3 regions of the Stenotrophomonas sp. PS02300 genome follow, and region 3 is predicted to be linked to each of the others. Evidence: predicted binding sites of a transcription regulator. Region 3 holds the regulator's gene; each other region holds the start of a gene.
What was found. Region 3 encodes FliA, which starts transcription of late flagellar genes. Its sites were predicted from a motif close to TAAAGTTTNNCNNNCNNNGGCCGATAA; they were not measured.
Positions count from the first base shown of each region.

Region 1 (2,186 bases), on a different contig from region 3:
GCGGGTACGAAACCGATCTGCCACGCTTCGGGGGTGTCATCGACCTTGGCGGCAACCGGCGCGGCGGCGCTCGGCGCCTGGCCGGACAGCACCGCTTCCAGGCGTACCTTGACCGCGGCCACGGCCTGCGGGTCGGCCGGCTGGCCGTGTTCGGCTTCGCGCAGCAGGGCGCGCAGCACGTCCACCGAGGACAGCATGGCATCCACGGCCGCCGGCTCCAGCGCTCGCTTGCCGGCGCGCAGTTCGTCCAGCAGCGTTTCCAGCACGTGGGTCAGCGCGGCGATGGCGTCGAAGCCGAAGGTGCCGGCGCCGCCCTTGATGGAGTGCGCGGCGCGGAACACCGAGTTGATGATTTCCGGATCCTGCTGGCCCGATTCAAGTGCCAGCAGGCCCGCTTCCATCGCGTCCAGGCCCTCGCGGCTTTCCTCGAAGAAGGTGGCGTGGAAGCGTTGCAGGTCCATGCTCATGGGCGTTCGGGTCCGGTTACCAAAGGGGGAGGGGAAGGCGGGTGGGGATCAGCCCAGGACTTTCTGGACGGTCGCGACCAGCTGTTCCGGGTTGAACGGCTTGACCAGCCAGCCGGTGGCACCGGCCGCCTTGCCTTCGGACTTCTTGTCAGCGGCCGATTCGGTGGTGAGCATCAGCATCGGGGTGAACTTGTAGTCCGGCAGCTGGCGCAGCTCGCGGATCAGCGAGATGCCGTCCATGTTCGGCATGTTCACGTCGGTCACCACCGCGTTGAAGCGCTGGCCCTTGGCCCGGCCCAGTGCGACGGCGCCGTCCTCGGCTTCCTCGACGGAAAAGCCGGCCGAGGTGAGGGCGAAGGAAACCATCTGGCGCATTGACGCCGAATCGTCCACCACCAAGATACGTGCGCTCATGCCGCGTTCTCCACAGATTTCAGGTTGTCATGGGTTGCGTCCAGGCCCAGGGCCTGGGTGACACCGAGCAGGCGCGCGGCATCGCGGAAGGTGGCCGTGCAGCCGTCGAACGCGGTCGGGTGGCCGGCCTGGCGGCGGGCCTCGACGAACGCGCACAGGACCTGCACCGACGCGGTATGGATACGGCCCACCTGGCTGGCATCCAGCGTCAGGTCGCCGCCCTGGTCCACCAAGGGGGCCAGGCGTGTTTTGAGCTCGGTGCTGGTCTCGATTCCGAGATCATCACCCAGGGCCACAGTGCTCATCGTTGCTCCGGACAAACGGTTCCGAGGTCTATAACGGCGTATTTCTGGAAACCTTTAGGGCCGTGCGTGGTGCCGGATATCCCGTAGCCACGCAGGGCGTGGCTCTACGGGGGGTCAGTTCAACAGTTGGGTTGCATCCAGCAGGATCATCGGCTGGGCGGTTACCCGCGCCACGCCACGGAACAGATCGTTGGAGATCTGGCAGATGCGCGCGGTGTCGGGCGGTTCGATCTGCGAATCGGTGAGGTTGGCCACGTCTTCCACGGCCGATACGCGCAGGCCCATGGTCTCGCCGTCCTCTTCCAGCACCACGATGCGGGTGTTGGCGTCGTCGCGGGCGGGGCCGGTGCCCAGGTGGATGCCCAGGTCCATCACCGGCACCACCTGGCCGCGCAGGTTCATGATGCCCAGCATGGCCGACGGAGTGCCGCGCAGCGGCAGCAGCGGTACCGGCAGCACCACCTCCTGCACCTTCAGGAGCTCCAGTGCGTAGGCCTGGGGGCCGCAGCGCAGGCGCAGCCAGCGCGAGGTGCGCTCGCTGGCGCGGCGGTCACCACGGGGGCTGGAGGCGGGGTTGCGGGCCTGTGCCTGCAGTTCCTGCCAGCTGCTGGGGCGACCGGAGGAGGCGGGAGCGGGAGCGGGAGGCGCCGGGCGCGGTGCGGCCACGGGTGTCGGCGGCGGTGCAGCACGTGCGACCGGTGCGGGGGCAGCGGGCGGAACCGCTGCGCGCACAGGAGCGGCCACGGCCACCGGCAGGGTGTCGTGGAGCGCTTCGGCCGGCAGATCGTCCCAGCTGGGGCGCGAGGCGTCCGGCGTCGCGGCCACCTCGACCGGGCCCAGGGCCGGGTCGTTGAGCAGTTCGTCCAGCAGGGCCAGATGGGCCGGTGCGCCGGGCGACGTTGGCGTTTCGAACGCCGGCAACGCTGCCGCCGGCGCTACCACCGGGCCGAGTGCCGGATCGTTCAGCAGTTCGTCCAGCAGCGCCAGCGCGGCAGGCGCG
Region 1 is NZ_JASCOP010000157.1:4,075-6,260, forward strand. Features, by position in the region: gene QMX79_RS18730 (chemotaxis protein CheA) at 1-467, opposite strand, end outside; gene QMX79_RS18735 (response regulator) at 516-881, opposite strand; gene QMX79_RS18740 (STAS domain-containing protein) at 878-1,186, opposite strand; gene QMX79_RS18745 (chemotaxis protein CheW) at 1,301-2,186, opposite strand, start outside.
Region 1: the regulator FliA is predicted to act here: its motif matches at 1,217-1,243, upstream of QMX79_RS18740 (STAS domain-containing protein).

Region 2 (2,186 bases), on a different contig from region 3:
CGTCAACGCACTGGCCATCCTGATTTTCCTGGCGCAGATGCCCGAGTTGATCGGGCGCTCGTGGCAGGTGTGGGCGGTGTGTGCGGCGGGGCTGGCCATCATCTACCTGTTGCCGCGGTTGACCCGTGCGGTGCCGTCACCGCTGGTGGCCATCGTGGTGCTGACCGCGCTGTCGATCGGGCTGCACTGGGAGGTGCGTACCGTGGGCGACATGGGCGCACTGCCCGACAGCCTGCCCACGTTCCTGTTCCCGGATGTGCCGATGACGTGGGACACGCTGGCGCTGCTGCTGCCGGTCTCGGCAACCCTCGCGGTGGTGGGCCTGCTGGAGTCGATGATGACCGCGCAGATCGTCGAGGACATGACCGACACCCCGAGCCAGCGCAACCGCGAATGCGCCGGCCAGGGCCTGGCCAACATCACCGCCGGCCTGTTCGGCGGCATGGGCGGCTGCGCGATGATCGGGCAGTCGGTCATCAATGTGTCTTCCGGCGGACGTGGCCGGTTGTCCTGCCTGGTGGCAGGCGTGCTGCTGTTGCTGCTGGTGGTGTACGGGCACGAGTGGGTGCGGCAGATCCCCATGGCCGCGTTGGTGGCGGTGATGATCATGGTCAGCATCGGGACCTTCCACTGGCGTTCCTTTGCCGAGTTCCGCGTGCACCCCATGAGCTCCTCGGTGGTGATGGTGGCCACCGTGGTGGTGACCGTGGCTACCCACGACCTGGCCAAGGGCGTTCTGACCGGGGTGCTGCTGTCGGCGCTGTTCTTCGCGCGCAAGGTGGGTCGGCTGCTGGTCGTCACCGACCACACCGATGCCAACGGGGTGCGCACCTACACGGCCACCGGGCAGGTGTTCTTCGCTTCGGCGGGGCAGTTCGGCGAGAGCTTTGATTTCCAGCAGGTGCCGGCGCGGGTGCTGATCGACCTCAGCCAGGCCCACTTCTGGGACCTGAGTGCGGTTGGCGCACTGGACAGGGTCACCCGCAAACTGCGCGGGCATGGGGCGCAGGTCGAGGTGATCGGACTCAACGCCGCCAGCCAGACGTTGGTGGAGCGGCTGGGTGGCCGTCCGCCTCACTGAACCCGGTCAGGATTCAGCGCTCAACATCTCCAGCACAGGGCCGTTACCAGCGTATGACCCGACCTGCATGTGCGTTGCACCGTGCCGGACGGGCCGCAATGGACTGCGTGACGTAGTAGCGGTGCCCGCGGGCGCGCGCTGTTCTGTACTCCTGCCTGGAACACCCCCATGTCCACGTCCCGCTCGTCCGCTTCCAAGCGCCCCGGCAGCATCGCCAACCGGCTGATGCTGGGTACCGCGCTGATCGCCATGCTCTGCTTCGGCGTGACCGCCGCCCTCAGTTACCGCGAAGCCAGCCAGGCACTGCTCGAATCCTCGCGGCGGACCATGGAAAGCCAGGCCGAGGCCGAATCGCGCCGGGTCGGTGCCGACCTGGCGGCCGCGTTTTCCACCAGCCAGGCATTGGCCGACAGCCTGGTGGTGCAGCACCGCGCCGGCGGCCTGTCACGCGCGACCGCCGCACAGGTGCTGCAGCAGCAGCTGCAGTCGCACCCGGAATGGGTGGGCATGGGCACGCTGTGGGAACCGCAGGCCTTCGATGGCAGGGACGCCGACTTCGTCGATGCCGAGGCCCACGACGCCACCGGTCGCTTCATGAGCTATTGGGCCTGGCAGGACGGCGCGCCGGTGCAGGATGTACTCAAGGGCTATGACGTCCCCGGCGATGGCGACTGGTACCTGCGCCCGCGTGAGCTCAAGCGGCAGGCCGTGAGCGAGCCGTACCGTTATGAGATCGGCGGCAAGCAGGTGCTGATGACCACGCTGTCGACCCCGGTGCTCGACAACAGCCAGTTCCTGGGCGCGGTGACCGTGGACGTCGGCCTGGCTGCACTGCAGGAGCGTCTGGCGGCGTTGCGCCCGATGGAGCAGGGCCACGTCGAACTGATTTCGCCCGGCGGCATCGTGCTGGCCGCGCAGGATGCCAAGCAGATCGGCCAGCGCCGCGACGATGCCGTCACTGCGCAGGTCCTTGCAGCCGTGGCTCGTGACCAGCGTTTCGAGGCCTTCACCCCGGATGCGGCAGGCAACGTGAAGGCGTATGTGCCGCTGCGCATCGGCGGCAGCGAAGAGCGGTTCGCGCTGGGCGTGATCGTGCCGTATGCGC
Region 2 is NZ_JASCOP010000027.1:28,810-30,995, forward strand. Features, by position in the region: gene QMX79_RS07600 (SulP family inorganic anion transporter) at 1-1,081, shown strand, start outside; gene QMX79_RS07605 (methyl-accepting chemotaxis protein) at 1,250-2,186, shown strand, end outside.
Region 2: the regulator FliA is predicted to act here: its motif matches at 1,102-1,128, upstream of QMX79_RS07605 (methyl-accepting chemotaxis protein).

Region 3 (2,186 bases):
GCTTTCCAGCGCGGCCAGGGCATCCTGCAGGCGCTGCACCAGCGCCGATTTGTCGCGAAGGGTTTCCATCAGGCACTCGCCGCCAGGCGCTCGAAGATCTTGCCGAGCTTCTCTTCCAGGGTCGCAGCCGTGAACGGCTTGATGATGTAGCCGTTCACGCCGGACTGGGCGGCTTCGATGATCTGCTCGCGCTTGGCTTCTGCGGTGACCATCAGGACCGGCAGGGTCTTGAGCTTGGCGTCGGCGCGGATCGCCTTGAGCAGGTCGATACCGGTCATGACCGGCATGTTCCAGTCGGTGACCACGAAATCGAACGGCTGGCTCTGCAGCAGGGCCAGCGCGGCATGCCCGTCCTCGGCTTCGGCCGTATTGGTGAAGCCCAGATCGCCCAGCAGGTTCTTGACGATACGACGCATGGTCGAGAAGTCGTCGACGATCAGGATACGCATGTTCTTGTTCAAAGCACTTTCCTCGGTATCAAGTGTTCTCGAGGCCGGCGTCGGCCGCCTCGAAGATCTTCAGTCGGCCACGCAGGCGCAGCACTGCCTGGCCATGGATCTGGCAGACGCGCGACTCGCTGACGCCGAGCACCGCGCCGATCTCTTTCAGGTTCAGTTCCTGCTCGTAGTACAGCGACAGCACCAGCTGTTCGCGTTCGGGCAGCAGGCCGATCGCGTTGCCCAGTTCGCGGCCGAACTCGCCGCGCTCCAGCACCTGCTGCGGGGTCGGGCCGCCCTGGGCGACGGTATCCAGCTCGCCCTGGTCTTCGATCCGCGATTCCAGGCTCAGCACCTGGCCACGCGCGGCGTCTTCCATCAGGCGCAGGTAATCGGGCAGCGGCATGTCCATCGCGGCGGCCACTTCGGTGGCGCTGGCGGCGCGGCCGGTGCTCTGCTCCAGGCGGCGGATGGTAGAGGCGGCGTCACGGGCACGGCGGTGCACCGAACGCGGCACCCAGTCGCCCCGGCGGATCTCGTCGATCATCGAGCCGCGGATGCGGATCGAGGCATAGGTTTCGAACGAGGCGCCCTGGTCGGCGTCGTAGCTGCGCGAGGCCTCGATCAGGCCCATCATGCCGGCCTGGATCAGGTCGTCGACTTCTACGCTGGCCGGCAGGCGTGCGGCCAGGTGGTGGGCGATGCGCCGGACCAGGTCCGAGTGCTGGGCAATGCACTCGTTGGCTGCGGCGCGCTGCACCTCTTTGTATTGTGCGGCGCCTTTCATGCGGTCACCCCGCGTTGCTTGAGGATGCGTTCCAGGAAGAATTCAACGCCGCCGCGCGGCTCGGTCGGGGCCTGCCAGCGCGCGGTGCGGCGGGCGATCTCGGCGATCGCCTGCGCCGACGGGCTGGACGGGTAGGCCTTCACCACCGGCTGCTGGCGCTGCACCGACAGGCGCAGCCAGTCGTCCTGCGGCACGCAGCCCAGGTAGTTCAGCGAGACATCGGCCAGGAACTTGTCGCAGACCCGGCTGAGCTTTTCATACAGCACGCGGCCTTCGTTGGGGTCGCGCACCATGTTGGCCACCACCTGGATGCGGTCCACGCCACGTTCGCGCGAGAGCACCTTGATCAGGGCATAGGCGTCGGTGATCGAGGCCGGCTCGTCGCAGACCACCACCACGGTGTCCTGGGCGGCCTGGCAGAAGGTGAGCACGCCGTCGGTGATGCCGGCAGCGGTGTCGACCACCATGAAGTCGAGGTCGCGTTCCAGTTCGGAGAACACGTTGACCAGGCCCACGTGTTCGGCCGGCTGCAGTTCGGCCATGTGGCGGCGGCCGGACGCGGCCGGCACCACCAGCACGCCGCCGGGGCCTTCCAGGATCACTTCATCCAGCGTGCAGCGCCCGGCGACCAGGTCGGCCAGGGTCAGCTTGGGCTGCAGGCCCAGGATCACATCGATGTTGGCCAGGCCCAGGTCGGCATCCAGCAGCAGCGTGCGCTTGCCCATGTCGGCCAGCGCCACGGCCAGGTTGGCCGACACGTTGGTCTTGCCCACGCCGCCCTTGCCGCCGGTGACGGCGATGGTGCGGACCGGGCCCAGCGGCTGGCTGCGGGTGGCCGACAACGGGAAGGTCCTGGTCAGGTTTTCATACTCACGCGACGGCATGGTTCAACTCCGGGTTGCAGGGCATATCGGCCGCGCGGCGCAAATCTTCAAGGCGAAGTACAAGATTGGCTGCACTGG
Region 3 is NZ_JASCOP010000075.1:4,134-6,319, forward strand. Features, by position in the region: gene QMX79_RS13645 (protein phosphatase CheZ) at 1-69, opposite strand, end outside; gene cheY (chemotaxis response regulator CheY) at 69-461, opposite strand; gene QMX79_RS13655 (RNA polymerase sigma factor FliA) at 478-1,224, opposite strand; gene QMX79_RS13660 (MinD/ParA family protein) at 1,221-2,108, opposite strand; gene QMX79_RS13665 (AAA family ATPase) at 2,095-2,186, opposite strand, start outside.